DNA from 4 places in the Shewanella sp. MTB7 genome. Region 1 is predicted to be linked to each of the others. Evidence: predicted binding sites of a transcription regulator. Region 1 holds the regulator's gene; each other region holds the start of a gene.
What was found. The regulator LexA, encoded in region 1, represses DNA repair genes until DNA is damaged. The targets are predictions, from matches to a motif close to TACTGTATNNNNATACAGTA.

Region 1 (8,315 bases):
GCCTAACGTAACATGCATACCATGGAAGCCAGTAAGCAGGAAGAAAGTACTGCCATAAACACCAGAGTCTAACGTAAGCCCCATCTCCTGATAGGCATGAATATACTCTTCGACTTGAAGGCCTAAGAAGCAGATACCAAGTAAGATAGTTATGCCAAGCCATACTGCGATTGCAGAACGCTTGCCTTTTTCAAGGCTAACATGGGCCATATGTAGGGTAATAGAAGATGTTAGCAGGATTATAGTGTTATAAAGAGGTAAACCAGTCCAGCCCATAGCTTCGGTTTTTGTTCCATCAGGTGTGGTAACCAGAGGCCAAACAGCTTCGAAGCCTGGCCAAAGAAGTTCATTGGTCATGGCATTGTTAGAGTCTCCTCCTAGCCAAGGTACCGCGATCATTCTGGCATAGAGCAGGGCACCAAAAAATGCTGCAAAGAACATGACTTCAGAAAAAATAAACCAACTCATTCCTTGCCTAAATGAACGATCCATCTGTTTGGAATAGAGTCCACTCATGGACTCAGCAATAACGGTTCTGAACCAACCAAAAATCATATAGATAATAACGGCTATTCCAGCGAGTAAAATGTACCCACCACTACCACCTTCGGTTTTAAGCTGTTGTACATAACTGCCTGCACCAAACGCGATAAGGAATAATCCAACGGCCCCTATAATAGGCCAGGCGCTTTGAGCCGGAACATAATAATTTTCGTGCTTCGTTGTCATCTTGTCGCTCCTTGCTCTACATCATCAACATATCCACGATTTGTGATGTTGTAGAGGGTATAAGAGAGAGTCAACGTTGATATGGATTCTGGTAAATCCGGATCCACAAAAAATATCAGCGGTAACTCTGCGCTGGCTTCAGCTGTTAACCTTTGTTGATTAAAGCAGAAGCATTCAGTTTTATTGAAGTAGGCGGCTCCCTGACCAGGTGATACAGATGGGATCGCCTGACCGAGTATCTCTTCGGATGAGAGGTTAACAGCCTTAAAGTTTGTTCTGATAAGCTCGCCAGGATGGACCTGCATACGCTTCATTTCAGGCTTAAACTCCCAAGGCATATCACTTTGTATCTGCGCCATAAACTCTATGGTTACTGTACGACTTGTATCTATGATCATCGGTTTATAGCTACTTGCCGTACTACTGGTTTTTCCATTGATACCAAGTTGTTCGCACAATACGTCGTAGAGAGGAACTAAGGCGAAGCCAAACCCAAACATACCGATAGCACCCGCTATAAGCATAGTAATTAATTTCTTGTTTGAGTTAACCTTCTCATCCGGCATGACTATTTCACCTCAGGGGGAGTAGTAAATGAGTGATATGGAGCGGGGCTTGGTATTGTCCACTCGAGTCCCTCTGCACCTTCCCATGGTTTTGCCGGTGCTTTAACGCCTCCACGAATGCACTTTATTACCACGTAAAGTAATATGAACTGTGATAAACCAAAGGCAAAACCTCCAATTGAAACAATCTGATTTACGTCGGCAAACTGCACCGCATAATCAGGGATACGTCGTGGCATGCCTGCTAAGCCTAAGAAATGCATGGGGAAAAACAACACGTTGACCGAAATGACAGAGCACCAAAAATGAATCTTGCCCCACTTCTCATCGTACATATAGCCTGTCCACTTAGGTATCCAATAGTAGACCGCCGCCATAATTGAAAATATGGCGCCGGTAACGAGTACGTAGTGGAAATGGGCAACGACAAAATAGGTGTCATGATATTGAAAATCAGCTGGAGTAATGGCGAGCATCAAGCCGGAGAAGCCGCCTATGGTAAACAGAATGATAAAGGCGATAGCAAATAACATGGGGGTTTCGAACGTTATCGATCCCCGCCACATGGTCGCAACCCAGTTGAATACCTTTACCCCAGTAGGGACTGCGATAAGCATCGTACAGTACATGAAGAAGAGTTCTGCAAATACCGGCATACCTGTGGTGAACATATGGTGTGCCCAGACTAGGAATGAAAGTATTGCGATACTCGCCGTTGCATACACCATAGATGAATAACCAAAAAGCGGTTTTCGACTAAAGGTGGGCACGATGGCTGAGATGATACCGAAGGAGGGTAAAATCATGATGTAAACTTCGGGATGGCCGAAGAACCAGAATATATGCTGGAACATCACAGGATCGCCACCACCAGCGGCATCGAAGAAGCTGGTGCCGAAGTATTTATCGGTCAGTACCATGGTCACAGTACCAGCGAGAACAGGCATCACGGCGATCAAGAGGAAGGCGGTTATAAGCCAGGTCCAGACAAACAGAGGTAACTTCATCCAAGTCATACCAGGGGCACGCATATTGACGATTGTGACAATTACGTTAATGGCTCCCATGATGGAACTCATTCCCATAATGTGCACTGAAAATACGAACAGAGCCGTACTATCCGGACTATATGCTGTCGACAGTGGAGCGTAGAAGGTCCAACCAAAGTTGGGTCCACCACCTTCCATAAAGAGCGAGCTCAATAAGATGGCAAAGGCAAAAGGTAAAATCCAGAAACTCCAGTTATTCATTCTGGGAAGAGCCATATCTGGAGCGCCAATCATCATCGGAATTAGCCAGTTAGCTAATCCGGTGAAAGCGGGCATCACCGCGCCAAATACCATTATCAGCCCGTGGACCGTGGTCATCTGATTGAAAAAATTAGGCTCGATAAGTTGCAACCCGGGCTGAAAGAGTTCAGCTCGAATAACCATTGCCATAGCGCCACCCGTCAGGAACATGATGAAGCTGAACCAAAGGTAGAGTGTGCCTATGTCTTTGTGGTTAGTCGTAAAAAGCCAGCGTTTGATACCGCTTGGTAGTGGTTCATGATGTTCATCATGATGATCTGCTTCATTGAGTTCTGGCTCAACTTTGTCATGTTCTTCGTGCGTTAAACTAGTCATTGCGCCTCCCCCCTATTGGCCGTGCTGAATAATATCAGCCGCCTGAACCATATCGCCTGTATTGTTATCCCATGCGTTTCGTTCGTAAGTGATCACGGCTGCAATCTCTTGCGCCGTCAGTTGTTTTCCGAATGCCTGCATTGCAGTGCCGGGTTTGCCATTCATAACCATGTCAAGATGACCCGTTACAGTCCCAGTAATGACAGGACTGTTCACTAATGAGGGGAAAGCACCTGGTAGGCCTGTTCCTGCTGCTTGATGACAAGCAACACAGTTGGTCATATACACTCTTTCACCTAGAGTCATAAGCTCATTCATGGTTAAGTCTGACAAATCAACTTCTTCTAGATCTTCTTTAACGTCATCAATTACAGCACCAATCACACTTGTATTAGCAGGTTCTGTCTCAGATAAGGTCACTGGAATGTCGGTGTTTGACTCGCTTGACGCTGCAGCACTTGAACTCGCCGAGCTGACATCCGATGCTTGAACTGCATCACCTGAATCATTGCCCCAAGCATTACGTTCAAACGTCACTACGGCGGCAATTTCTGTTGCTGTTAGCTGTTTAGCAAATGCCTGCATAGCAGTACCAGGTTTACCATTTAAGACCATATCGAGATGACCAGAGACAGCGCCTTTAATAATGGGACTGCCAATAAGGGAAGGGAACACGCCAGGTAGGCCTGCACCGTTGGGCTGGTGACATGCAGCACAGCGAGCCATATACACTTGTTCTCCTTGAGCCATGAGATCTTCCATGCTTAAGGTTTGAGATAGTGCGGCTTGTGCTTCGGCGGCTGCATTACTCGCTGCATTTTTCTGTGCAGCTAACCAAATATCAAAATCAGCTTCGGTAAGAGCTTCAACAACAATGGGCATAAAGCCATGATCTTTACCACATAGCTCAGCACATTGGCCGCGATAAACACCGGGCTTATCAATACGAGTCCAAGCTTCATTAATAAATCCTGGGTTTGCATCTTTTTTGACGGCGAAAGCGGGTACCCACCAAGAGTGGATAACATCATCAGAGGTCATCAAGAAACGTACTTTTTTATTGATGGGCAGCACTAAAGGCTTGTCGACTTCAAGGAGGTAATTTACTCCCTTAGCTTCCGTTCCTTCAATCTGTGCTCTTGGAGTCGAGAGTAAACTGTAAAATTCAATATCTTGATCGAAATAGCTGTAATGCCATTTCCATTGGGATCCGGTGACCTTAATTGTTATATCGGCATCGGAGGAGTCTTCCATGGCAATCAATGTTTTAGTAGCAGGGATAGCCATTAAAATGAGGATGATGAAAGGTATAATTGTCCACGCTATTTCGACTTTTGTACTTTCATGAAAATTGGAGGCAATCGCTCCCTTGGATTTTCTGTGGTTGATCATGGAGTAGATCATGACACCAAAAACCAGGAACCCGATGGCGCAGCAGATATATAGGATAATCATGTGGAGGTTATAAACCTGACCACTGATATCGGTGACCCCTTGAGTCATATTCAAGGGCATCTCTGATGCCAACATGGATGGCGTAAACAGCAACGCCAAAAAACAATACAACACTTTCTTCACTAGACTTCTCCTCTGTCAAAATATAAGACAAAGAAGAGTCACACAGTAAGTCTCTGCTCTATGCAAACTCTTCAAGTTCCCAACAAAGCAACGATGACTTCAAAGTACATTAGTGGTTTTACTTTTTTATTGTAAAAAGTAAGCAGTCTTGTTGTTTGCTGCCAGGATAACCACATTTGTACCAACTACTGGCTATATCTGATCCGATTTCATCTAGGCAAAACAATGCAGTTATATCACTGTGAATTGATTTACTTTGCAGACGACTAAATCGTTTGGATATAACAAATTATCGTTGTTATATCTCTAACCTACTTGGTGTTGAAATATTGATCAAGATCACTTTTTCTTTATTTTAAAAATAATTCGATACAAAAAAGCCCCAATAAGGGGCTTGAAGTCAGTTTATTAGCTTATTATTTATTGGCTGTATTTAGTGAACAGAGCCGAACAAACTTGGTTTTATAGTGGAATCGAGTACGTGGTTATGCGCTTCTATTTGCAAACCGGCATTAGCATCTTCAATCACAATACCTAAAGCTCTGGCACTTTTAGCAACAATTTGCAGGCGGCGACTATCACGTGCATCTAAAGATTGAGTCCAACACAGTACTGCACTTGATGTGCCGCTTGTTAGTGCTTTTTCCATCGCCCAGAGTGTTTCGACTTCATCTTTGGCATGGACGAGTAGGACTCGGTTCATCCTAACTCCTGCTTCTGCTAACACCTGTTTGTAACCAATATTTGGTGGGCTGATTAACACGATCCACTGTCCTTGGAGACTTAATGTGGCAAGTTGAGCACTTACCTGTCGTAACTCATCGCGTCCATGGGTGTGGGTTGCCACCGTCGAAATAGTGCTTGATCGTAACTGATTCGAATACTGATTTTCGTGATCTAACCATAGTCCAGGGTGTCTAGGACCGTTACCGATTAATCTATTCATTGCCAACCTCCGTTGCGGATAACACCGACTGCCAATCCTTCGATATTTAGGCTTTGGTTAGTGAGATCAACGACTATCGGTTTATAATCTTCATTTTCAGCGTGAAGATAAACAGTGTTGCCCTTTTTCTCGAAACGTTTAACGGTGACATCATCTTCAACTCGAGCAACAACGATTTGACCGTTTCTTGCCTGAGTAGATTTGTGAACGGCAAGAAGATCGCCTTCTAGGATACCGATGTTTTTCATGCTATCACCACGTACCCTAAGTAGAAAGTCAGCACTGGGGTGGAACATGTTTGGATCAACTTGGTAGTGCTGCTCTACATGCTCTTGGGCTAAAATAGGCTCACCAGCGGCGACTTGCCCTATCAAAGGTAGACCGGGTTCTTCTACCTGAGTTAACCTGATACCACGAGATGTGCCAGGAATAATCTCAATACAGCCTTTCTTAGCTAAGGCCTTTAGATGTTCCTCTGCGGCGTTGGCGCTTTTAAAACCCAAACGTTTGGCAATCTCTGCACGGGTAGGAGGCATACCTGTCTCGGCAATATTGCACTTAATTAGTTCAAGAATTTCAGCTTGTCGTGGTGTCAATGGTCTCATGGGTGATCCTGTCTTTCTATACAGTAACTGTCAGTATATACAGTATCTTGTGCAGTGCAAGTATTAACCACATTTTATCTATTTTTCTCTTTCTTTTTACTCTTTATTTAGGCTGATGCAACAACGAAGTGGGCTTGCGCAAAGCTTTCGTTGATGGGTTACTATTGTAATCTAGAGTGCACTTTATTCTGCGTTATTGATTTTGCCAAGGGAACAACCATTACCAACAATCAATATCTTGCCTAAAGCACATTAAGTTCTCACTGAATCCTGCATTTCTAAGTAGCTTGGGTATATTCAGGGACTGCTGTATGAAAGCCGTGAAGTCATCAATCATCAATATGGAACTCATATATACATAACTTCAGTTGGCACTCAGATATAGGGCTAGCTAATTTTGGTGGAATTATTCAATATCTGGTACTCTATGCAGTTATTAAATAAAACACATTGCATAAGAATAATGTCCAAACAAGACTCTCTTTGGTTTAAATCACTACGCTGGCTTCAGAAAAAGTTGGTGCACACTATTGTCGTGCCTCATGAACCTTTTAAAGATCTTAATTTAGATCCTGAAAAGCCCTTGGTTTACGTTATGAAAACTGAATCTCTAAGTGATATCGCTGCGCTCAGTGAGATCACCGGTGAGTTAGGTTTGCCTAGTCCTTATGATCCGCTTGTGGTTGAGGGGGAATCGACTCCAAGAGTCGTTTGCTTAGAAGGGGCTAAGCCTCTAATGGGTAAAAGGAAGAGTAACGAATTCTTTATGAGCAGTTTTATGGGTCTATTAAAGGCGCATAAAAATAGCCCAGATCTGGATATACAACTCGTACCAGTGAGTCTTTATTGGGGAAGAACGCCGGGTAAAGAAGATGACACCATGAAAGCCGCGGTGCTTGAACGTGAAAATCCAACCTGGTTGCGTAAATGCTTGATGATCTTATTTTTAGGTCGACATAACTTTGTACAGTTTTCTAACTCTGTGTCGATCCGTTATATGGCCGATGAACATGGCACAGACAAACGTATTGCTCAAAAACTTGCGCGGGTAGCACGAGTGCATTTTAGTCGTCAGCGTAAAGTGATGACAGGCCCGGTTTTACCTAAGAGGCAAGCACTTTTTCATGCCTTGATTAACTCTGACACCTTAAAGAAAGCGATCCAAGAGGAAGCTGCCAGCAAGAAGATCTCCGAAGTTGAAGCTAGATCAAAAGCGATGGAGTATCTTGATGAAATAGCGGCGGACTATTCAGACAGTCTAGTGCGTATTGCAGAACGTTTTCTAACCTGGTTATGGAATAAGCTGTATAAAGGGATCAATATCAAAGGTGCTGAGCAGATCAGGCAGTTGCACCATGATGGTCATGAAATCATCTATGTTCCTTGTCACCGTAGCCATATGGATTACCTGCTGCTCTCTTATATTCTCTATTATCAAGGTATGGTGCCGCCGCACATCGCTGCCGGTATTAACCTAAATTTCTGGCCTGCAGGTCCTATGTTCCGTCGAGGTGGTGCATTCTTCATTCGTCGTAGTTTTAGGGGGAACAAGTTGTATACCGCTGTTTTCCGTGAATATTTGGATCAACTATTTACAAAAGGCTATTCGGTTGAGTACTTCACCGAAGGTGGTCGTTCTCGCACTGGACGCCTACTTGCTCCTAAGACCGGGATGATCGCTATGACACTGAATAGTGTGCTGCGCGGTATGGAACGCCCTGTAACACTTGTGCCAGTCTATCTTGGTTATGATCATGTGATGGAAGTGGCAACCTACCATAAAGAGTTAAGTGGTAAGAAGAAAAAGAAAGAGTCTGTTTGGCAGCTTGTTGGGGCTTTACGCAAGCTGGGTAATTTTGGCCAAGGCTATGTCAACTTTGGCAAACCGATCACATTACATAACTTTCTCAATGAACAGGTTCCTGGTTGGCGTGAAGAGATCGCTAACGATCCTGAGCAGAGACCAACTTGGTTGACACCAGTGGTGAACACGCTTGCGAATCAAGTGATGACCAATATTAACGATGCAGCAGCAGTGAGTTCAGTGACCCTGACCAGCTTAGTTTTGTTAGCCTCTGAGCAGAATGCTTTAGAAAGAACTCAGCTTGAAAAGCAACTGGATCTGTATCTTAAATTGCTAAAAGACCTACCATACACTTCATATACTTCAGTTGTTGAAGGTGATGGTAAGCAGCTAGTTACACAGGGTTTGGAGCTTAAGAAGTTTCAGCTGGAGAGCGATCCATTAGGTGATATTATCTCAATC
Region 2 (8,315 bases), 2.6 Mb from region 1:
TGCTTTTGATTTTCCTGAAGTCGATACCCCAGAAGACATTCGTATTTGTGAAGCTCGTTTAGCCGTCGACTAATCTAGCCGATAATCAGTTAGACTATGATTAATATATTCAAACTAAAGGACTGTTCATGACAGATCTCGAAACCTGGCTCATCATCATATTGGTGTTAGGAGTCGTCGTTAGTAATCTTGCAGTCCTTAAATACAGTGCCAAATTTAAGATGACACAATTTGGTAAAGACCATAAGAAAACGATTAGCAAGAGTGCTGGTACTGGTCATTCGGATAAGCAGTCAGACGAAAGCCTTCAACCGAGTCAAGATGAACCAAATTCACAGAAAGCTCAATCATCAACGCCTTCCAAAAAGGATGACGATAAAGACTCTGATGGATTTTGGTGAAGCAGTGTTCTAACTATACCTGCTCATGGAGTGGGTATAGTATTCAGATAAAAAAGACCAAAAGAAGCGCTTCTTTTGGTCTTTTTTATTAATTCATACTAATAATCGATGAATTTCATCCCGCTTATCTAATGCAAATAACAACACGACATCGCCTTTTTCTATTTTAGTCAGTGCATACTTAGCGCCAGCTAATGGACTGTCACAAATAGTGATCTGATCTGCAGCAACATCAATGTCAAACAGATGAGTTTTAACTAAAGCAGGGATTTCACCTAGTTCACGTCCTCGTAGATATGACTCCAGTTCAGCAACAATGTATTCATCCGCTTCAAATTTGGCCACTTCATCGGTTAATTCCATCATCTCTTGATCGCTTCTATCACCGGCATGGCTGAACATAACAAGCCGACGTTTCGCTGGGATCATTTTCGCCATTTCAATCACGGCATTCATACTATGTTGATTATGAGCAAAATCAACAATCACCTCAGCGCCGTTATACTGATAACGATTACCTCGCCCAGGGTTGTCATAGGGATCACTGCCAAACTCTTTTAACCCTTTTAATATGGCATCTTCATCCAGTCCGAGCACACAGCACAAACCCATAACCCCCATCGCGTTACGTATATTATAGATAGCTGTACCGTTGAACGTCATCGCAATCTCACTTACTGCGACAGAAAACGAATGTTCTGCATTTACAATATGGATATGTTGCTCATGGAAAAATACAACGGTATGGCCACTCACCATATTAGCTTGAATAAGTGAATTATATTTATCCATGCTAAACCAGCAAATAGTGTGTTTTGTAGTGGCACTTAGCCTTACCAACTCACCATCATCGGCATTCAGAACCAGTACACCAGCAGCAGTTAATCCCTTATCGACAATAAACTTAGCTTCAGCCAATTCAGGCACGGTATTGATGCCATACTGACCTAAATGATCGGCCGCAATATTGGTTATCAAGGCTGCTTGATTATCGCAAACCGGTAAGCCACGTCTCAATAACCCTCCTCGAGCCACTTCTAAAAAGGCTATCTCTGTTTCAGGGTGACGCAATAATATGCGCGCACCGCCAGGGCCTGAATAGTCACCTGTGTCTAAAATGGTCTCCCCCACTCTAATAAAATCTGTAGAAGTGACTCCTGCTCGTAAACCTGCACATCGTGCGATTGTCGATGCTAGGCGAACACTGGTTGATTTACCATTGGTGCCAGTAATAAAAGCTGCCGGAACTTTTTGATAACTCGACCAGTCAATGCTGACTATCTCAGGTAAGTCAGTGACGGGCCAAACTTGACAAGTTTTTCCCGTCCCGAGTGAAAAATAGTCATCATCAACCAAGTAACTAACCCCCTTTTCATTGGCTACTAGTATTAGCGCCAAAAGCTCAGGGTTCACTTCATCAGCAAGATTACTTTCTAATTCGTTGAACTTAATTTTTTTATCAGGGAAAGGAAGTGATAGCAATTGTGCCTCACTTAACAGCCATGCAAGCTGGACAGCTTGACATGCAGTATATAACGCATCAATAGGGGCTGAAATGGATAAGTTCATCCCACCACTAAAATTCCGATAATAGAGACTTTCTTGCTGCCAACCTAACAAGTCAAATATTTCAGACATCTGCTGTTGCCAGCACTGCCAAACAGCTTCATGGCTAACACCGTCGAAATAAACATCGATGAGAGCTCCCGGCTGTAGAGATAATAAATTAGGTCCAGTAATGCGACGAACTTCTTCAAAATTTAGTATTATCATAGACTTATTTCTAATGTCGTTATCACAAAATTAGGCATCAAGTATGATGCCTAAACCAAGATGCTTCTAATCTGCTTCTTCATCATGTTGGGTGACAATACGCACACCTCGTTCATCTTTCACCAATCTTTGCCCTTCCTCTAAAAGGAAAGCATGCTCAACTGGTTCGAATAATATTTCAGCGTAATCAGACGATGGTTTTTCATTAATGTTACGTGTTTGTCCATCATCTCCGAAATGAACAATTTGTTTCCAACATCGGGTAATATTGTCACCTAAAACAATGACCAAATCACCCGGTTCACTGACACTAAGTACGAATTCAACCGCTTCAATTTCACTTGGAATAATCTGGATTTGATCCGCAGTGACGCCAGCAGCCAACAAACTCTGTTGTAACATTTTAGGCACTTCATCAAAGCCTCTTCGACGACGATCATCATCAGCTTTACAGATAAATTCATCAAAGCCTGTTGCACAGATTCTGGCAGCTTCAATAATATCTTCATCCCGGCGATCACCCGGCATCGCCATCACAATACGACGCTTACCTTTAACATCAAGTCGCATCGCCAAGTCTGTTATCGCTTTTATCGCGGCGGGGTTATGGGCGTAATCCAAAATCACTTTAAATGGATGCTCGTCAAAAACATTCATCCGACCAGGGGCTTGATAGAAGGAGTTAGTAAATGTCCGTAAGCCTTGGCTAATGTGGTCCAGTGAGATATTGAACGCATAGGCCATCGCTGCCGCAAACATGGCGTTTTGAACATTATGAAGTGCTTTACCTTCCATGGTAGAGGGGATTAAATGAGTCCAAAGTAATGGAATGTGGGCGCCGTTATCATAGAAGGTAATCATGTCACCGTTAATGCCTTTTTCAAGTACCACGGCCTTACCGCCATTTCTGATATGTTCACGCACCAATCCATGACCTGAGTCCATAGTGACATAACAGATGTGTTTCGCTTTACAATAATCAGCCATCTCTAGGCAGTATTTATCATCAGCATTTAAAACGGCCGTATCCTTAGCCACTTCAACGACGATTCTTTTAACATTAGCCAGTTGCTGAACAGTATCAATACCGCGGGAGCCTAAATGGTCTGCGGTAACATTGATACAACAGGAGACATCCGATTCGTGATAGCCTAGACCTCGTTTAACAATGCCCCCACGAGCGGTTTCTAACACAGCAAAATCGACACTTGGATCGCGTAATACTATTTGCGCTGATTTAGGGCCGGTCATGTCGCCTTTCACACTCAAACGTCCATCGATGTAAACACCGTCAGTTGAGGTCATCCCTGTGGTGTATCCCGCTACTTTAGCAATATTGGCTAACATACGAGATGTGGTTGTTTTACCATTTGTCCCCGTAATCGCCGCTACTGGAATACGCGATCTTTGCCCTGCAGGGAACAACATATCCATCACTTTTCCAGAAACATCACGTGATTTTCCTTCGCTTGGTGCCACGTGCATTCTAAAACCTGGCGCCGCATTACATTCAACAATGGCACCACCAATATCTTTATATGATTTACTAATATCGTCCGTTAAAAAGTCCACGCCACCGACGTCTAAACCGATAGCCTTGATTGCTCTAACTGCCATTTCTCGGTTATCAGGATGCACAATATCCGTTACATCTATTGCCGTTCCACCTGTAGATAGATTTGCAGTAGATCGTAAGAAAAATATTTGATCCTTTTCTAAAATACTTTCAGGAGTGTAACCTGACTTTTCAATCAAGCCATTTGCCTGTAAATCGAGCTCTAGTCGTGTCAGCACTTTTTCATGACCAATGCCACGAAGAGGATCTTCATTCACTTGATCAACGAGTTGGCTTATTGTTAACTCACCGTCACCTTTAACATGCCCCGGAACGCGTTTTGCCACTGCCACTAACTCATTGTTAACGACAAGCATTCGGTGATCGAAACCAGTGACAAAACTCTCGACTAAAACAGCTCGGCTTGTACCATGTTCACTTGCATGAACAAAACCTTTTTCGACTTCGGCTTCACTGTTTAGATTGATACTAACCCCACGACCATGATTCGCATTCAAAGGCTTTAACACCACAGGGTAACCGATACGTTTAGCCGCTCTAATTGCTTGGGTTTTACCATAGATCATCATTTGCTGAGGAACGGGTAAACCGAGATCATTTAATAAATTATGCGTATCTTCTTTATCACAGGATAACTCAACAGCGATATGTTTAGTTTCACTCGTTATTGTTGCTTGAATACGTTGTTGATACTTACCATGACCTAATTGCACTAGACTATATTGATTCAATCGTAACCAAGGGATGTTTCGCTCTTCGGCGGCCTTTATTAACGACCCCGTGCTAGGACCAAACTCTTTTCGTTGCGCCATTCTGATAAAAGATTCAAGCTCATCTTTAAAATCAAAATCAGCCTCTATTTTTGTGACTAACTCTTTTTGTAACGACTCAGGGAGTAATGAAATTAAAAGGGTTTGTGCCAGTATTCCAGCCTCTCTACCAACATCTTTATGTTTGTATTCGTACACAACCCAATAATGCCCGTTTTCAGGTAGTGAGCGGGTTTTACCAAAACTTACATCTGAGCCTGCTAAGTTTTGCAGTTCAATCGCCACATGCTCCCAAATATGCCCCATCCAGGTGCCATCATCTTCTCTCAAGCGTCGTATAAACCCACCTTCCTCTCCATAAGAACAACCATGAGACTGCAATGTAGGAATGGCATCCAGTAATGCAGATACAAAATGTTCACCCAATTTCATAGATGGCCAGTTTTCCAAACAACCTAAATTTAGTTCATATCGCATAACGGGAAAGTTGGCATAAACATTAGGGCCTACAAATATATTGGTCGTAGATATTTTCATTTTTATTTCCTACATAGAAAAAAAAGAGACAGAGAATTTCTCAGATTATTATCCCACTAAGAGTTAATCCCCCTAACGACCATGAAAAAATATACATTTCTAGCGTCAGAGTTTTATTGTTAGATAACTAAATTAGCGCAGAAAATAGGATTTGCAAACAACTAATTAACTATACAGCAGCATGTGATTAATTACTATATATATCAAAGCATTAGAGTAAGCGATACCATGAGTGTTTTTAGAGCTTTATATCCTAAATGCCCTTTATCATTAACGAATTTAATTTTTATCATGATCTATTTTTTCGATGAGGTAAAAATCAAACATCTTCGTTGAGAACGAGAGAAATGTAACTTTCAGGATGGGATAAGAAAGATTTAACAGAGATAAAGATAAGCTAATAAACCAATTTAAAAGCTTATTTTAAGAATGAATTAATCTAGCATGGCCACTTTATTATTGATATCAAAGTGCGAACCAGCTGACAAAATGTGCAACTTAACATTGACGATAGTAATAACATCGCCTCGACTCGCTTCAGCCATCGAAGAATGATCACAATCAGAGGGATCAATGACCGTGACTGAGCCACTACCGACAACTTCAAAAACATTATCTGCATTGATAAATGCCGCAGTATCCTCATCTAAACCAATACCAATTAAGAAAGGATTATACGAAACCGCACTTAATAGGCGAGATAAGCGATTCCTTTGATTAAAATGTTGATCGATAACCAATTGATTATTAAGGCCTAATCCAGGCGCGAGATTTACGCCGTCTTTTGTTGGTACAATACCAGAACTACCACCTATGATCATATGTTGAGAAATTATTGCAGCACCTGCAGAAGTACCTGCAACATGGGTTCCCTGAGCATTTTGCCTGCGAATTGTTTGCGCAACAGGTGTTCCTCCAAGGATTGTCGATAATCTTAACTGATTCCCCCCTGTGATAAAGATACCCGTAGCCTCTTCTAAATGTTGCAGCAAGTCTTCATTTTTTGCATCAGTTCTTTTTGTGATTGGCAATGAATATGTATAACCCGCGCCCAATTCTTCAAATAACTTTTCATATCGTTCACCTGTATCTTCCAACTTAGACGCGGTTGGAATAATAACGATATTGGCATCTTTGCCACCACATAATTCTATAAACTTTTTTAATATATCTGGATTGTTGATCTTTTCTTCGGCGCCGCCGATTGGGATCACATAGCCACGAGAATGACTGTGATGAGCAGGGGAAGGACACATAGTTTATTATTCTCTATTTTATATTTATAATTATTGGCAACCTTTCATCTTGGTTACGGTTATAAAAACAACAGTTAAATGTTATTCAAACATCCCCTTTCGGCAAAGTACGGTTTCAAAAATATGCCAATCTCCCTTTGCCATCACATGGCTAACTGACAAATCATCATTAAATACTACTATATCGGCATCCATACCTTGTGCAAGCATTCCCTTATTTTTAAACTGTAAAAGTTGTGCAACATTTGTGCTGAAAAATGGCAATACTTTCTCAGGTGAATAACCTGACATAAGTAATTGTCTAAACACATCAGTCATTGAAGATGATTTGCCAAAATCTAACTTAACTAAATGACCATGACAATCAAAGTCAGGCAAGCAACCACCACCGTCTGAGCTAATGGTCAGTTTCTCCTGTGGATAATCACTTTCAATATAACGCGTTAATGCAACTTCAGGTTCATAGCCCACATCGCCAGTCTCAAAAGCTGTAACATCAATCCAACAGCCACGCGTCGTCAATTCACATGCCTCTTCAAAGAGTTCTCGCTTACGGTTAACATGGGTTGGATTAAAAGTACGAGCAGGTATTTCTGATCCCGTTAATGCATCTCGTACTAATGACAATCCACGTTCTCCATCCCCTAAATGTAAATGTAAGACTCCCGCCTTATTCGTCATTAATCTTGCAACATGTGCATCTGCAGCAACTTTCAATAACTCATTCAACGTAGGTTGGCTTGAGCGGTGATCGCTAATGGCGAGCTCTCCAACACCAATAACGGGCTCAATGTAAACAATGTCTGATTTTACCGAACCTGTCAGTGTCGTTGGTGGTAGATGGTATCCCCCCGTATAACAATACGCAGAAAGCCCCTCTTCTCTTAACCCATATACTTGCGAAACTAGTGACTCAGTAGAACGGCTAATATCATCGGTACCCAACAACCCCACCACAGTAGTAACACCTGCCAAAGTAAACTCAGACAATGGCACTGGAGGGACTCGAGTGGAAAAACCTGACTCTCCTCCACCACCACAAATATGAGCATGACCATCGATAAAGCCTGGTACTAACATTCGCCCTTGTAAATCGACCTCATTAACACCCAAATTTTGGCTTAACGTCGGGATATCCTTACCCATGTATAGAATTCGACCTCCACCAATAAGCAGACACATTATTCCTTGGGGCTTTGGGGTATAAACATTGGCATTTTTAATAAGTATGAATGGTGTCTGTTTAATAGAAGATGTCATAAGTTTTGATAGAAAATAGTATTAAGATCGAATAGTACAAAGAATAACATATTAAATACGTAACCTTTTAACAATTTAGCATTATCTGCTAAGCATTAAATGCTACATCGACTTGAATAGGAATCACCCACTTTTAACATGAACAAAATAAAAATGGCAAAGACCAAACAGTCATTCTGTTCAGCCTTTACACTTCAGCCACTTAAGATTGTACTCAATAATTTACTTGGCCAACTCCTTTTCTAACGCCTGAGCAACAGCATCCGGGGAGCCTGAGTGTCGAGCAAACATGGTATAAGCAACAGGGATAATAAAGATAGTAAAAAACGTTGCCAGCACGATGCCAGAAAGCACAACCACGCCGATAACAAACCGAGTTTCAGCCCCCGCGCCTTGGGATAATACCAGAGGGACAGCACCTGCAGCGGTAGTTATTCCTGTCATTAAAATTGGCCTTAAACGCTGAGATGATGCCTGTATTATCGCCTGTTCAAACTCAACGCCCTTATCTCTGAGTTGATTAGCAAACTCCACGATTAAGATCCCGTTTTTCGCCGCTAAACCCACCAGCATAATAATCCCTATCTGGCTGTATATATTCAAACTCTGACCTGTCATCCACAAGCCCAGTAACGCACCAAGTGTCGCCAATGGTACGGTCAACATGATGACAATAGGATGGACATAACTTTCAAACTGCGCCGCTAAAACCAAAAAAACAATACCAAGCGCGAGTACAAAT
Region 3 (8,315 bases), 2.2 Mb from region 1:
AAAAAAATGAGATCGAAGCGGCTAAAGAGGACCTCACGACTAAGGCTGATGAGTTGGCCCTAGCAAGTAAATATAAGTCTGAATTTTTAGCTAACATGAGTCACGAGCTCAGAACCCCTCTCAACAGCCTATTGCTATTGGCTAAAGGGTTGGCCGATAACAAGAGCCAGCACCTGGATGAAACCGAGGTTGAAGATGCTAAGATCATCTTTGATGGCGGTAATAATCTGCTCTGTCTGATTGCTGGGGATGGCCGTATGGGGATTTATCTGGCACAAGAGTACCAACCTAGCGGCATCATTCTTGACATTATGCTGCCAGATATCGATGGGCACCAAGTTCTCGAGCAGCTAAAGTTCAGTCTCAAAACTCGTCATATTCCCGTCGAGATTATCTCAGCCCACAGTGAAGACAAGAATTTGGCTCTAGTTCAAGGTGCAATAGGGCTACAGACTAAACCTGTCACTCAGGAAACATTATTGACAGTGTTTGATGATATAAAAGCGTTCTGCTCCTCAGAATTACGTCATCTACTAGTGATTGAAGATGATGTCGGCAATCAAGCGTCAATTGTTAGATTACTTAAGGGCTGTGATATCGATATTAAATGTGTCGAAGAGCTGTTATCGGGTCATTATGATTGCGTCATACTGGACTTAGGTTTACCCGATATTAGTGGCTTTGAGGTGCTCAAAAAAATTGAAGCCAGTGAATTGAAACGAGTACCCCCAGTGATCATCTATACGGGTAAGGAGATCACCGATGAAGAGCAAAGTGAGCTCGATGATGTCTCGCTTTTTCTCCACGATATAGAATCAAGATTCAGCAGTGATAGTCAGAAAAAAATTCACATGCTTCACGATGAAGATGCCATGTTTCAGGGGCGTAAAGTGTTAATTGTCGATGATGATATGAGAAACACCTATGCCCTGTCAAAAAAATTGATTGAGTACGGGTTTGAGGTCGATATGGCTCACAATGGCAAGGAAGCTGTAGAACAGTTATTAGTGGAGAAAAACTTTGAACTGGTGTTAATGGACACCATGATGCCTGAGATGGATGGCTATGAGGCTACAAAACAGGTAAGAGCTATGAAACATTATAAACAGCTCCCTATCATTGCATTAACAGCAAAGACGATGCTAGAGGATAGAGAAAAATCATTACAATCAGGCGCCTCAGAATACCTAACTAAACCGATCGATTTTGAGAAGTTACTATCGATTATGCGGATCTGGTTATTCAAGCATTAGCTTAGGGAGGGGATATATGTTGATTATGAAACCGGAAGATATGCAGGAATTTGAAATTAATCAGTTGCTGGAAGCTATTAACTTTCGTTATGGTTATGATTTTCGAGATTATTCTAGAGCCTCACTTGAGAGAAGGGTTTTACACCGGGTACAACAATCAGATCTAGGTTCAGTCTCTGAGATGGTGCCAAAAGTGATGCATGATATTGAGTTTTTCGAGCTGTTTCTGCGTGATATGTCAGTCACTGTGACTGAAATGTTTCGAGATCCTAAGGTATTTAAGAGGTTACGCCAGGAGGTCTTTACTCAACTCAGAACCTATTCGAGAGTCAATATTTGGCATGCTGGTTGTGCTACGGGTGAAGAGGTGTACTCTATGGCGATTATGCTTAAGGAAGAGGGATTACTCGAACGAAGCAGGATATATGCCACTGATTATAATAATCACTCCCTAGATATTGCCGAGAAGGGAATATATCCAGCGGATAAAATGAAAACCTACACAGAGAATTATCTGGCCGCTGGCGGCAAGGCATCTTTTGCTGATTATTACCAAGCAAAATTTGGTTCGGTAAAAATGGCCGAGTCATTGAAAAATCATATCACTTTTGCTAACCATAATTTAATGAAAGATCAACCTTTTGCTGAGATGCAGCTGATTGTATGTCGAAATGTGCTTATCTATTTTAATCCTAGATTGCAGGATAGAGTGCTTAACCTCTTTAAAGATAGCCTGATCTCAAGAGGATTTTTGTTATTGGGTGATAAAGAGAGCATTGACTATAGTCACGTTAATTCATCTTTCGAAGCTGTAAGTAAAAAAGAAAAAATTTTCAGGCGGTTGATGCATGTATGAAGCAATAGTTGTGGGAGTGTCTGCTGGTGGCTTGCATGCACTTAGTCAGTTTTTACCCTGCTTGCCTCCACATTATCCATTGGCAGTGATAGTCGTTCAACATCGTCATAGAGATTCAGATGATTTCTTGGTCAATCACTTAAATAATTTGTCTGCTGTTGAGGTAAAAGAGGCTGAGCCAGGAGAACTTATTCAGCCAGGTTACGCTTATATTGCTCCCGCTGGTTATCACCTCTTGGTCGAGCGGGATAAAACATTAAGTCTGAGTATAGACCTCCCTGTTAATTACTCCATTCCTTCCATCGATGTCTTATTTCAATCTGCCGCCACTTGCTACAAAAATCATCTAATAGGGCTTATACTTACCGGAGCAAACTCAGATGGAAGCTTAGGTCTGCAAACGATAAAACAATTTGGTGGATACGCCATCGTTCAAGACCCTCAAACTGCCGAGGTCGATGTAATGCTGAAAGCTGCGATAGATTTGGTTGAAGTTGATAATATCCTTTCCATTGTCGATTTGGGGAATTTCTTTGCACAATGTCAATTTGAGTCTCAGTCAGTAGGCGATAAGGAGGGGGAGGCATGAGTGACTTTTTTCCAAAAATCCTTGTTGTTGATGATGAGCCCAATAACCTGCGAGTCTATGAGCGTATTTTAGCTCCGCTTAAATTAGATATCATTAAAGCTCATTCGGGTCAGCAAGCCTTAGCGATTGCTCATAAGCATGATTTTTTTCTGATTTTAATGGATGTTCAGATGCCAGGTATGGATGGATTTGAAACAGCCTCACTCATCTTAGATCATCCCAAGACATCTCATATACCTGTGATATTTATTACCGCATTTGCCCGTGATGAAACTTTCGAGTTCAAAGGCTATATGAATGGCGCGGTGGATTATTTAGTCAAACCAATTAATGATGAGATTTTGAAAAGTAAATTGGGTGTGTTCTTAGAGCTTTATAAAGAGCGAATTAAATTAGACAAAGCTTTTAAAATAAAGGAAAAAGCTGAAGAGGAGTTAAAAGTACATAAGGAGAATCTCGAAGAGACAGTTAAAGCGAGAACCAAAGAGTTACAAGAGTCTATTGAACATTTATTAGCCACTCAGGACAAGTTGGTTAAAGTTGAAAAAATGGCCTCTTTAGGACGTTTGGTTACAGGTGTTGCTCACGAACTAAACACTCCAATTGGGATTTGTGTGACCGCAGCATCCTTTATTGAGGAGGAGACAATTCGGATCCATAAAAGTCTGATTGATCAAACATTAGATTCATGTGATCTTTCCGCTTTCTGTGAGTCATCGATTCAAGGGTCTGAAATGTTACTTTCAAACCTAAGTCGAGCGACTAACTTGATTAAGAAGTTTAAGTTAATCGCGGTTGATGTATCGACGGAAGAGTTATCTACGTTAAATTTGATGTCACATATTGATGAAATCATCATTCAAACCTTACCAAGTTTAGATCTCACTCATCATCAGATCACCATTGAAGGAGATAAAGAACTGACGGTGGTGACTTATCCAGAGACATTGAAACAGGTATTAAAGGAATTAATGCTTAACTCCATCACTCATGCATTTGAAAGTGAGGTTGATGGCCGTATTGCGATTGATATTAAAAGAGTGGAGGATAAAGTTCGCCTCTGTTTCCGTGACAATGGCCGAGGTATAGAAGCTGAAACCTTGGGCATGGTATTTGAACCTTTTTTTACCACAAGTAGGGGGACTGGAGCGAGTGGTTTAGGCTTGTATATCGTGTTTAACTTAGCTACTCATGTACTTAAGGGTGAAGTGTCCTGCAGCAGCCAAGTTGGCGAAGGAACTGAAGTTATCATCACTTTTCCCCTTGAACATAGATATTAGCGGGTCTTAAAGTGGCTTAAATTACTATGTTAATTATAAATTGGTTGAATGAATTGTGATAAACAACACAAAAACAAATTGTTAATGGCTAACTTAGCGCAGCGTCACACATACTAAAAATACTATGTAATATCATTTAGATAAAGCTATATTGATAGAATAAATAGGATTTATCGAAATGAAAAAAATATTACTAGTTGGTCTAATTACCAGTTTATTTCTGGCTCCAGCATCTGCTAAAAATCTTGACACAGACACAGCGCTTGGCATGGCAAGTTTAATGTTCTGTACAACAGTTTACAGTGAAAATGAAATGCAAATGGAGGGCACTATCGTGAGTCAGTCGATGAAGGCACATCAAAATGCTGGTATTGATGCAATGATAATGTCAAAAGAGACCAGTGAGCAACTAGATGAGCACATGGCTAAGTTTCAATCAGCGAGTACTGAGCAACAAATTAAATTATGTGACCAAGCTATTCAATTTGCGCGCGAAAGTGACTTTGTAAAAGTGAACGCGTCATAAATCAAATTTCCCATCGTTAATGATCTATATCTATGCCTCCTACTAAACTTTAATGATAGTAAGTAGGAGGTTGTTAGACTTAAGACTCTCAAATTACTCCACATAACGGGTGTGCAACGTCATAAAAAGTTTTATGTTACTTTTCTGATGTTTACCTGCGTTTAGCGATGATAAATAGATTTTGAATGCTAAGACTTTTTCGCCCTAGACTTGTTTCGAGTTTAATTTTTAAGTTGTTCAACAAAGTGATTAAATAAAACAGCACTCTTTTTTGGGGATTCAATCATAGGGAGGTGACCTGTGTTTTTAAGTAATATTACTTGAACATTATTGAGTAATGGACAAATCTTATCCAGGGCACTTTTGTCTAAAATTCTGTCTTTCTCACCCCATATAATCAGTACCGGAACTTGAATTCTATTTAAGTAAGGGAGAAGATCATTATGGTGAAAATCATTAAATATCTTGTGATGTAATCGTTTTTTATGTGCCTGAAGTGCCAAGTGTGTTTGCTTTAGAAATTTTGGGATATGAGTTGACTTATAGAAAGTGTAGTTAAAGTATTCAATCGGATTTGTGCAATCAATCAATGGATTGGGACGGTTCGAAGCCAAATCACGAAACATATCGCTCTTAATTGGGCTATCGATACCTGCATTATCAAATAAAGTGACCGATAGAACTTCCTTGGGAAATAGGGCTGCATAGGTTGCAGCAATCTGTCCTCCCATAGAACTGCCAAGTATATGAAAAGGGGCTAGTTGGATTTTGGTAACAAACAAATGGACACGTTTAACCTGCGCTTCGACACTGTAGTCGGCATCAAACGGTGAATCACTCTCTCCATGCCCAAGTAAATCCAATGCAATGATTCGATATTTTTTATTTAAAAATAACGACATTTGCAGCCAGTTATCCTTGTTTGCGGTAAAGCCATGGAGCATAAGGAGTATTGGTTTATCGTTTATTTTGTTGCTTATCATTACGTTATCTAGATAAACATAATGCTCACCAAGTAGAGTGATATGTTTACGGTTGAATCCAGAGAAATAACGGATGATGTAAGTTATTAATCGATATAGGTATGAGGGGATAAAATAGACAAAGATTAAGGCAATTAGCAGTATTAGCATGAATGTAGATATAAAAAACCAAAACATGAAGTTCTCCTATTAAAAGTGACACGTTTTCCTACGCTAAACTAAAGAGTGTGAAACTATCACTATTGTTACAGTAGCATAGTATTTACTGTGAGCTTGATAATGTAGAAGATATGGCTTGCTTTAAGAGCGCTATCCTGATGATGAATTAAGCTCTTTAGATATGATCATTGCCGCAGACTATGATGAGGAAAATGGATTAATTATTCCTGTTAAGATCGATTTTGAGACACTTTGACAGCGATTGTTAGTACCAAGTTTGGCTTGTAAATTAGTAAGATGAAAAGAAATCGTTCTTTCTGAACGATCCAGTATTTTAGATATTTCCCAGGTGGTTTTACCTTCACAAATCCAAGCTAAACACTCTTTTTCCCTTTGTGTTAAATACGTACAAACTTTATCAATATTCTTATTAACTCTTTGATAACTATCTAATAATTCTGGAATGATTAATGGGACGCAAATATAAGCATTTGAACATATAGTGTTTAATGATTTTGCATGTTTTGAATTAGCAAAACTGATTAATCCAAAACCTTGGTTCTTGGTATGTATAGGAAAGCTAAACCCTGAAAATAAACCGACACTTTTTGCCTGCTCTATTACATTTTGTTCTTTTTTTATATTATTGTGTTGTTTTAGCATACTCCAAATTATGGGTGAATAATTCGATATACAATAATCAAGAACAGGATCATGCTTAATTAGGTTTTCATTATTATAGTATTCCTTCCAATGTTTAGGGTAGTTATCTAAAATAAATAAGTCTGTTTTAATCATAGATGTTGGGTTTACTATAACAAATAGAAAATATTCACAACGAAGAAATAAAGTTAACTCAGATAGACATAAGTTAATGTCATTATTACTTTCAGATTGACGAAGTTTATTGTTAATTTCAAATACCATGCCAATGTCAAAATTATTCATTTAAAATCCATTTCATGTATATACTTAGATTGTGTGTCTTTTGTCATGCTAGCACATTACACTCTGTTCCGCATTGCTAACAACTGCTTATATTATATTATTAAACTAAAGTCGTAGTGGGAAGTAAACCTTGTAAAGATCTGTATTGATAAGAACAGTGTCGTAACCCTGTAAGATAATACAGGGTTACGAATTACTCATGATTGCTATAGTGATTTCCAAAGGGAGGTGGTATGACTATCATTATAAAAAAATCAGAGTTCCTTACTATTCCAGATAGAGAATATATTGGTTTGTTGCGCTTGCGTTATCAAGTATTTATTTTAAGATTGCAGTGGGAATTAACTTCAGGGCTAGGTATTGAATCAGACCAATATGATAATGCGGATGCTAAATATATATACGCTTGCGATAATACTGATAAAGTTAACGGTTGTTGGCGCTTACTACCTACTACCGGAGACTACATGTTAAGAACGGTATTCTCAGAATTACTTGGTGATCAAGATGTTCCTAATGACCCTACTATTGTTGAGTTAAGTCGATTTGCGGTTGAAAAACAGAGTTCAACAATGAATGGGGTAAGTAGTGAAATAACAATGAAACTTTTCGAAGCTATATACACTTATGCGATAAGTAATGGGATAAAAGAATATGTTTCAGTGACATCCACAGCTATTGAAAGGTTTTTGAAACGAATTAAAATCCCTTGCCATCGTATTGGTGATCAACAGGTTCATTTACTAGGTTCAACCAAATCAGTTGTGTTATCTATGCCTGTTAATGATATTTTTAAAAAAGCAGTGATATATTAATAATGTGAAGCTAAAGGTTATATATTTATAGTCGTGTAGTCTTAGAATTGACGATGTGGAGTTAAATAGGTGGTTGGTGTAAATGAATCTAGGTGTTAACTATTATGTAAATAAAGAGGTTGTCAATGACAAAATGTATTCCGATAATAATTGGTGGTGTAATTCAAGACGTTGTAGGTGGAAAAACTAAAGAGCTAACATTAAGTAATGAACAGAAGGTTTTCATTCCTGTTCTTGATAGTAATCATATTAATTTATTAATAGGAAGCAAAATAAAAATCAATCTAACATTAAATCAAATAATTAATTTTCTATATACTGTTGGACAGCGTTGGAAGAGTGAAGAGTATGCTCGTCGCCGAACATATATTAGAAATTTAAAACAGTGCCTTGGGTATTCAAGTGAAATGGCAAAATTAGAAGCAAATTGGATTGCAATGTTGCTTTGCTCCAAAAGTGCTTTATATGACATTGTAAAATATGACTTAGGCTCGCTGCACATTATTGATGAATGGATTGCTCAAGGAGAGTGCTATGTTAAAGCATTTCCCAAGGGGAAGTCTGTGCACTTATTGGCTGGTAATGTACCTCTGTCAGGAGTGACTTCTATTCTTAGGGCTATTTTAACTAAAAACGAGTGCATTGTTAAAACATCTTCAGCAGATCCATTTACCGCTACGGCATTGATATCAAGCTTTATTGACACTGATGCTGACCACCCTATAACTCGCTCTATGTCGGTGATGTATTGGTCGCATGATGAAGATATTTCTCTGCCAAAAATAATAATGAAACATGCTGACGTTGTGGTGGCTTGGGGGGGAGATGAAGCTATTAAATGGGCTGTTAAGTATACACCAGCTAATATTAACATTCTAAAGTTTGGTCCGAAGAAAAGCATCAGTA
Region 4 (8,315 bases), 2.3 Mb from region 1:
TAAGGTATAAAAAGGCAGTTCATTAGGCCCTTCAAGCACAGCAAGCTCACCTTCATTACCTTGAACAATCAGATTTACGCTATGTTCTTTTGCAAACAGAGTCAATTTATCACTATCTTTTTCCGATAGCTCTTTAGTCATTCTGACGACGATAAACTGACCATTATCAACATCTATGAGCTCTACATGCCCTAACGCTCTTCGACCAGACAACTGATTTAAGACCTTAGATAAAGGAAAGATTAACCGAGACAATGAGATCGATAAAACAGAGCACTCAGCAATATCTATCACCTCTTTACTCGACTGGGCTCTAAAACCTAACGTGGTTTTTTTAGTTGCTTGATGGTAATAAGTCGCTAAACGCGCACGACGACGATAAGCCCATTGTTCACCGATGATTGCTGGTACTAAAGTGTCCACTTTGGTATGACTCAATTTCGCCATTAAGCCTACCAGCACTGATTCTTTATGGTCACGTTGCTTGTCTAAGGCAAGATGCTGTAGATCGCAACCACCACATTCTCGATAATGAGCGCATTTAGGCTCAATACGATCCGGTGAGCGACTCTCAATTTTAAGTAGTTTAGCCCTCGAGTGACGCTTCTTCTGCTCAGTCACCTGAACCATCACTTTCTCTTCAGGTAGGGCTCCGGGGATAAAGATAATTTTGCCTTGGTGTTGAGCAATGCCAGCTCCTAGATGATCCAAGCGGGTCACGTCGAGTAACACTTTGGCAGAGAGTTGCTTTGAACTGTTTGGTTTTGCTTTAAAAAACTGTGCCATTCTAGGCCTCTAAATCAATAATAATACTGGCCAAGACTGCATAACTTCTGGCAGTCTAGTGATACAAGTATAAGAATCGGGCAGATCAGCGGACCTAATGAATAAAGCCGACAGCATGACCAAATATAGCCTTAGATCATGGGTGCTCGTATTGGCATTAGCTCCGACCATTCTTATTGGGATCTTATTAGGCAGTTATTTTACCATAAATCGTTTCTATGAACTCGAAGAAACACTCATCGAGCAAGGAAGCAATATTATTGAGCCCTTAGCCATCGCTGCTGAAATAGGTCTCAAAAAGCAAGATTTTGAAACAACCAAAAAATTGATCACTGCAGCTCAACTCAATAAATCCTCTCTAGTCCAGTTTATCGCTATTTTCGACACTGAAAATCGTGTCATCGTCACCTCTCATCACTATAAAGATCATGAATTGATGCGCTACGACAAGTCATTAACGAGCCTGATGAGAACAGAGCTGCAACAAGTGGGTGATAGTTTAATTCTGCGCAGTCCCATTTTCTCATCGGATCACGAGCTAAAACTCAGTACCTTTGATGAAAGGGATCCTCAACACCTTGTCGCCACTAAACTTGGTTATATTGCAATACTGGTCAATAAAGAGAATTCATTGCTTGAGCAGCATAGAGCTGCTGTTGCCGCCTTTATCATCGTCTTGATAGGGGTTCAACTTAACTTACTTTTTACTTTCCGTCTGGTTAAAAATGTAACCCAACCCATCACTGACATGGTGAAGGTGGTGGCCAAAATTAGGGAGGGGAAACTCGATACCCGTGTTGATGGTAATTTGATTGGTGAACTGGATCTCCTTAAGCGCGGTATCAATGCTATGGCGAGTTCGCTGTCTGAATACCATGATGAAATGCAACAAAACATTGACCAAGCGACCTCAGATCTCAGGGAAACCTTAGAGCAAATTGAGATCCAAAACGTTGAATTAGATTTAGCAAAAAAACGGGCACTAGAAGCGAGTCGAATCAAATCTGAATTTCTAGCCAATATGTCTCATGAACTCAGAACCCCACTAAATGGTGTGATCGGCTTCGCTAAACAATTACTTAAGACACCACTGCATTCAAGCCAGCAAGACTACATTAATACCATAGAAAAAAGTGCAACAAATCTATTAGAGATCATCAATGACATCTTAGACTTTTCTAAATTAGAAGCGGGAAAATTAGTCTTAGAGAACTTACCTTTTGCTTTGCGTGAAGTTATCGACGATACCGTAACCTTGTTATCAAATAGCGCGCGCGAGAAGAATATTGAGCTGGTTATTGACATCGAGCCGTCGATCCCTGAAGCCCTTTGCGGTGATGCGATGCGGATCAGTCAGATTCTTACTAACCTCATCGGTAATGCGATCAAATTCACCGATAAAGGCAGTGTTCAGCTCAACCTTAAACTCAGCGAAAGCTCAAAAGAAAGAATACTGCTCCGATGTGAGATAACAGACACTGGTATTGGCATCGATATCAAACAACAAGAGATACTATTTCAAGCTTTTGGACAAGCAGACACCTCAATCTCGCGTCGATTCGGTGGTACCGGTCTTGGCTTGATTATCACCAAGCGCTTAGTAAATCGAATGGGGGGACAGATTAGTTGTCAATCCGAAGCTAACATTGGATCCACCTTTAGTTTTACCTTGCCACTAGAAACAAGCCAATACCCGGTTGGTCAGTTTTTACCTACAAAGAAACTCCTGAACAAAACCGTATTATTAGTAGAGCCTAGAGAGCTGTCTAATAATGCCTTGGCAAGACAGTTCGACCATTGGGGCATGAGAGTCACAAACCTGCATTCATCGACACAGCTCGAAGTACATATAAGGCAAAACTCTACCATATATGATTATGGTGTCGTCAGCTGTAAGGGGTTAAACCCAAATAAAGACTCCTCAGAACAGTTAAAGATAATTAAAGCCTCTTGCCATTACTTAATCTTCCTTTCTGGTACCAATGAACAAAACTTACACATAATATTTGGTTCCGTTGATAAGATTTTCCCCGCACCAGTAGGCACAAATACATTAGCTAAAATACTTATTGATCCTAAGCCTGATACCGATAGCTCATACCAACATGTAGTTCATAGCCAAGCCGAACCCGTCGCCAGAGAGGCATTGAGCGTACTTGCCGTCGATGACAACCCTGCAAACCTTAAGCTAATTGATACGCTACTAAAGGAACTTGTCACTCAAGTTACTGTGATAAACAATGGCAAAGGCGCGGTTAAGGTCGCTCAGGAACGTAGTTTTGATCTTATATTTATGGATATTCAAATGCCAGGCACAGACGGGATCAACGCGACTAAGCAGATACGTCAGCAATCCTTAAACCGCAACACTCCCATTATTGCCGTAACAGCTCATGCTATTGCCGAAGAGAGAGAGCTTATTCAACGAAGTGGAATGGACGGTTACCTGCCCAAACCTATTGATGAAGCTGCACTTAAGAGTGTTATTCATCGTTGGAAGACGCGACCTAAATTTACCCATTTCGATCCCTTTACCCTTAATTGGGAACTGTGTTTAGCACAAGCGAACCAAAAACAAGATTTAGCATTGGATATGCTTAAAATGTTAGTAGCCTCTATTCCTGAAACCACAGAGCTGATAAAAACAGCACTAGAGGAGTTTAATCTGGAGTCGATGCTCTCATCTATACATAAACTCCACGGAGCATGCTGTTATTGCGGCGTACCTACGGCACAGAAGCTTTGCCAGCAGATTGAGTCATATTTAAAAGATGACTCTGCAGTTGCCGATGTCGAACCTGAAATACTTGAGTTACTTGACGAGCTAACTAAGGTAGAATCAGCCGCAATTCAAGTGATATCACAGTTATCAACGGACGTAATAGATGACAACCAAACTAGGCTTCTTTAAACGAGTAAAAGCATTAGATTTTCAGCAGAAAAAAGTGTTTGCTATTGCCTTATGTCAACGCATGCTACCCAACTATAAACTTTTCTCCGAAGTCTGTGAGTTTGGTGACCCTCAGGTATTAGACACGGTACTAAACCTGTTATGGCAATCAAGCTATGATTCAAAGCTAAAACTTAATATTGATATTTACTTAGAAAGACTGGAGCTTATCACCCCAGATCCGGCTAATTTTGATGTATATGGTGTTTATCCTGCCATGGATGCAACCACAGCTTTGATTGCGCTCTTAAGTGCACTTCAAAGTAAAATTGAAGAAGATATTGTCAATATTAGTAAATTGTCATCCAGTACTGTGGCAAATTACATTGAAGCCATCTCAGATGTAGATCTCGATGAAGATGCGTTCGATGACTACATCTTCAATCATGAAGTTATGCTCGATGAGAAAGCACTGCAAGAGAGCTTGTTAACGCTTATTGAAGATAACCCTAAACTCAATGCTGAGTTCATAAAATCCTTGCGCAAAGATATTATCGATGCAGGGGTATCCAATATTGGTATAGGTATGCAAGAAGGCTAACCTTTTAATTATGCGTAAGTTAATTTATCAAGGCTTTATTTTAACGAATGCAAAGGGATTAACTGATACTTGGACGCTTTCAATAAGCGGCCAATGTCGAACGGGTTCCTTGTTTGAGCTTAGAAGACAGATTAATTTCTATCGTGAACTGGGTGTTTTACCGCTAAATAGAATGGCAACCCAGACCCAAGTAGAAACCGTTTCAGTAATCAAACGTCCTCTCTCACGTCGTCACACTGTTAAATAAATAGTCCAAAAAGAGACAAGGTTAACTCCAGTCATGTCTCTTTTTAATTTATCTCCCTAATTGTAGCTAGGACATAGTTCACCTCCCATCTGTTATGGTACTTTAGCTAGGTATGACGCCAACTTGGAACGGTATTTAATGTCACCAATTTTAACCCCTCTGTTTGCTGTGCTCGCCATGATGATATTAGGTTCACTAGTACAGAAACTTAGACTTTTGCCACCCGACACCGATATGGTACTGAACCAATATGTGTATTACGTGGCCTTTCCTGCAATCATGCTTATCGCACTAGCACAAACTCCTATCGATGAGATACTACAATGGGGCTTTATTGCAGGATACAGCTTAGCGATGCTAATCACCTACCTACTGGTTATGCTGGTATCACATATCACCAATAAAGGTCGTGCAGATCTAGCCGCATTAAGAGCACTCAACACCACATTCGGTAATACAGCTTTTATCGGTATCCCATTATTATCCATGCTATTTCCGGGGCAACAATCAGCCCTAGCCGCCGCTGCTATTGCCAGTTTACTCTCGGTGATCGTTTTTGCCTTAGTCCTTGTCGTTATCGAATTATATCAAGAGAAGAGGAAAGGAAAACAAGGTAAGAAACAGTCAGCACTGCTGATTATCATTCTCTCTTTAATCAAGAACCCGGTCGTAATTGGCAGCGCTATCGGTGTACTATTGTCCGCCTTCAAGTTTGAATTATTCGAACCCCTCTCTATTATGTTAAAACAGATAGGCATGACATCCAGCCCTTGTGCGCTCTTTGCTATCGGCATGGTGCTCGCTAAAGCAAGCGGTAGCCAAGACAGCTACAACATGAAATCCAGTGTGTTCAACCAAATTATAGAGCTGAGCTGGATAAACTTTGCTAAATTGTTCATTCAACCCGCACTGGCCTATATTTTATTATCAGCGTTCGGAATTAAGGGGGATTACTTCGTCATGGGAGTATTACTGGCTTCTCTTCCAACGGCAGCGAGTGTGTATCTGTTAGCTGAAAGGTATCAGATTAAAGTGATGATAAGTGCACAAGCAATTATGCTAGGCACAATATTAAGTATTGTAACCTTGCCTTTAATAGATCAATTTTTACATTAAAAATATCGATAGATAACACATTAATATTTAAGTGATTTAAATGCTTAAACAGCAGTATTCACAGGTAACGCAAGGTTATTTTTCACACAACACTTTACTGTATATAAAATCAGTATATACTGTTCATAAACACAGTACCTAAAGTAAGGGTGTCTCATCATGCTTTGCCAACTCAGCATTAATAATTTTGCCATCGTTCGATTTCTTGAACTGGATTTTAAGCCTGGAATGACCAGCATCACGGGTGAAACCGGTGCGGGTAAATCGATTGCAATTGATGCGTTAGGCTTATGTTTGGGCAATCGTGCCGATGCCAGTACAGTTAGATCTGGCGCGACGAAAGCAGAGGTAAGTGCAAGATTTTCATTAGATGATGTTCCCTTAGCTAAACGTTGGCTTGAAGATAATGACCTTGAACTGGATCAAGAGTGTATTCTTAGGCGAACGATCAACAGTGATGGACGCTCAAGAGCCTATATTAATGGTAACCCAGTTCCTCTCGCCCAGATTAAGAATCTCGGTCAACTATTAATTGGAATTCATGGTCAACATGCCCATCATGCCATGCTTAAAAGTGAGCACCAACTTACTTTATTAGATAGCTATGCTAACCACAGGCTGTTACTTGAAACCGTCTCCTCTGGCTATCAACGTTGTAAGTTAATCGAAAAAGAACTAAAGACGCTTCAACAGACTCAACATGAACGCATAGCACGTAAACAATTGTTGCAATATCAAGTTGAAGAACTCAATGAATTTGCACTAAATAAAGGTGAATTTGAAGAGATTGAAGCCGAACATAAAAAACTTGCCAATGGCACGGCGCTTGTTCAAGCCTGTAAAAACCAACTGTTTATCTTACAGGAAAATGATCAAGGCAGTGTTGAGTCACTCATAAACACGGGTATCACTCAAGCTCAAGAACTTGAGTCCTACGATCCTGATTTCAAAAGCATCGTCAATATGCTTAATGATGCACTGATTCAAATTCAGGAAAGTAGCAGTGAAATTGAGCACTACTTAGATAAGTTAGAACTGGATCCAGAGCATTTTGAGCAACTTGAACAAAGACTCTCAAAACTGATGCAGCTATCACGTAAGCATCAAGTTCTACCTTGTGCCCTTTATGATCATCATCAAGAGTTACTGGCAGAACTAAGCTCCTTAGACTCAGATGAAGGTGCTTTAAAACAACTAGAAGAGCAAGTAAAAGCCAACAAAGAAAGCTACTTAACCCATGCAAGAAAGTTAAGTCAAAGCCGGAACCGTTACGCTAAAGAATTAGATAAGAAAGTAACCCAGTCGATACATGAACTCAGTATGCCAAAGGGTAAATTCTGCATCACAGTCTCTTTTAACGAAGAACTGCTCTCACCTAATGGATGCGACAGCATAGAGTTCCAGGTATCAACAAACCCTGGACAACCCATGCAAGCTATCTCTAAAGTTGCATCTGGTGGTGAGCTTTCCCGAATTGGGCTTGGCATTCAAGTGATCACAGCAAAGAAAGTATCGACACCAACCTTGATTTTTGATGAAGTCGATGTGGGAATTTCCGGCCCTACCGCGGCCGTTGTAGGACGTATGCTTCGCACTTTAGGTGATTCAACACAGGTATTTTGTGTCACTCATCTGCCTCAGGTTGCAGGTAACGGTCATCAACATATGTTTGTCAACAAGCACACTAAGGCTGGAAAAACCGAGACATCGATGATCTCTTTAGACAAGTTACAGCGTGTCAAAGAGCTTGCCAGGTTACTCGGTGGAGACGTAATCACCAGTAATACTTTAGCCAATGCTAAAGAGCTTTTACACAGTTAAACTATCTCAGCTCATTCCTCTTAAAGAGCGGGCATGACCTTTGCCCGCTGCGGTTCACTCTTTATCACTTTTCCTTTGCGCTAATTGGATATAGGCAAATCTATGTTCTATATTCTAAGACTAATACTCACTCATACAGTAAGTAAGTGGTTATTAATCAGGAAACTCCACTTAGAGTAAAGAGGCAAGGGATATGAATTATTTACTGAGCACTTGGTCGAGGCTCCTCCCTCGCAAAATGATAAATGATACTAAAACTTCAACTTATGAACGCACTCATTTTTGTCTTGCTCCCCAACAGCTTTCAAACTCTAGAACAGCTTATATCTATACATTACTCATTATCCTAAGCAGTTTGTTTTTTTTACCTACATATAGCGACGCTAACTCAAGTTATTTTGGTCATGCAGCGATTACGACCGATCACAGGGCTTATGGCGTATCCCTGACTCAAAAAGATCCCGCGGTGCAGATCCATGCAGGAATTGATGTTGGCAATGGATTATATGCAGGGACATTTTTATCAACATTCAATTTCATCGATGATTCCAGCCCCTATGATGCGGGTGAAAATCTGGAAACGGATCTGTATGCTGGTTATCGGTATGGATTCAGTAAAGAAGTTGTTCTATCGATGACTTTATATCAATACCTAATCCAAGGTACAAATAAAGGGATTAATTTGGATTTTACTGAACTCATATTCGACCTATATAGTCCATATGGCCAACTATCTTTTAGTCATACCTTAAATGATATTTTGGGCGATTTGAGCCAAGATAAGGCATATCGAGTCGAATATAATAAATCCATTCCAATATGGGACACCAGCCTCACGCTTGATCTTCAGCTTG

Region 2: the regulator LexA is predicted to act here: its motif matches at 5,217-5,236, upstream of cphA (cyanophycin synthetase).
Region 3: the regulator LexA is predicted to act here: its motif matches at 6,761-6,780, upstream of HWQ47_RS10960 (acyl-homoserine-lactone synthase).
Region 4: the regulator LexA is predicted to act here: its motif matches at 5,758-5,777, upstream of recN (DNA repair protein RecN).

Annotation. Positions count from the first base shown of each region.
Region 1 is NZ_CP085636.1:341,805-350,119, forward strand. It holds gene HWQ47_RS01510 (cytochrome c oxidase subunit 3) at 1-729, opposite strand, end outside; gene HWQ47_RS01515 (cytochrome c oxidase assembly protein) at 726-1,295, opposite strand; gene ctaD (cytochrome c oxidase subunit I) at 1,298-2,920, opposite strand; gene coxB (cytochrome c oxidase subunit II) at 2,933-4,498, opposite strand; gene HWQ47_RS01530 (cell division inhibitor SulA) at 4,932-5,444, opposite strand; gene lexA (transcriptional repressor LexA) at 5,441-6,049, opposite strand; gene plsB (glycerol-3-phosphate 1-O-acyltransferase PlsB) at 6,513-8,315, shown strand, end outside.
Region 2 is NZ_CP085636.1:2,896,770-2,905,084, reverse strand. It holds gene kdsB (3-deoxy-manno-octulosonate cytidylyltransferase) at 1-73, shown strand, start outside; gene HWQ47_RS12390 (DUF2897 family protein) at 129-401, shown strand; gene HWQ47_RS12385 (Mur ligase family protein) at 495-2,174, opposite strand; gene cphA (cyanophycin synthetase) at 2,241-5,057, opposite strand; gene HWQ47_RS12375 (cyanophycinase) at 5,492-6,313, opposite strand; gene iadA (beta-aspartyl-peptidase) at 6,395-7,573, opposite strand; gene HWQ47_RS12365 (efflux RND transporter permease subunit) at 7,796-8,315, opposite strand, start outside.
Region 3 is NZ_CP085636.1:2,581,789-2,590,103, forward strand. It holds gene HWQ47_RS10925 (response regulator) at 1-1,253, shown strand, start outside; gene HWQ47_RS10930 (CheR family methyltransferase) at 1,270-2,109, shown strand; gene HWQ47_RS10935 (chemotaxis protein CheB) at 2,102-2,698, shown strand; gene HWQ47_RS10940 (hybrid sensor histidine kinase/response regulator) at 2,695-3,978, shown strand; gene HWQ47_RS10945 (hypothetical protein) at 4,157-4,504, shown strand; gene HWQ47_RS10950 (alpha/beta fold hydrolase) at 4,726-5,664, opposite strand; gene HWQ47_RS10955 (LuxR family transcriptional regulator) at 5,845-6,594, opposite strand; gene HWQ47_RS10960 (acyl-homoserine-lactone synthase) at 6,828-7,409, shown strand; gene luxC (long-chain-fatty-acyl-CoA reductase LuxC) at 7,535-8,315, shown strand, end outside.
Region 4 is NZ_CP085636.1:4,410,919-4,419,233, forward strand. It holds gene rlmD (23S rRNA (uracil(1939)-C(5))-methyltransferase RlmD) at 1-786, opposite strand, end outside; gene barA (two-component sensor histidine kinase BarA) at 884-3,697, shown strand; gene HWQ47_RS19155 (YjaG family protein) at 3,672-4,277, shown strand; gene HWQ47_RS19160 (hypothetical protein) at 4,288-4,524, shown strand; gene HWQ47_RS19165 (AEC family transporter) at 4,663-5,640, shown strand; gene recN (DNA repair protein RecN) at 5,800-7,461, shown strand; gene HWQ47_RS19175 (TorF family putative porin) at 7,655-8,315, shown strand, end outside.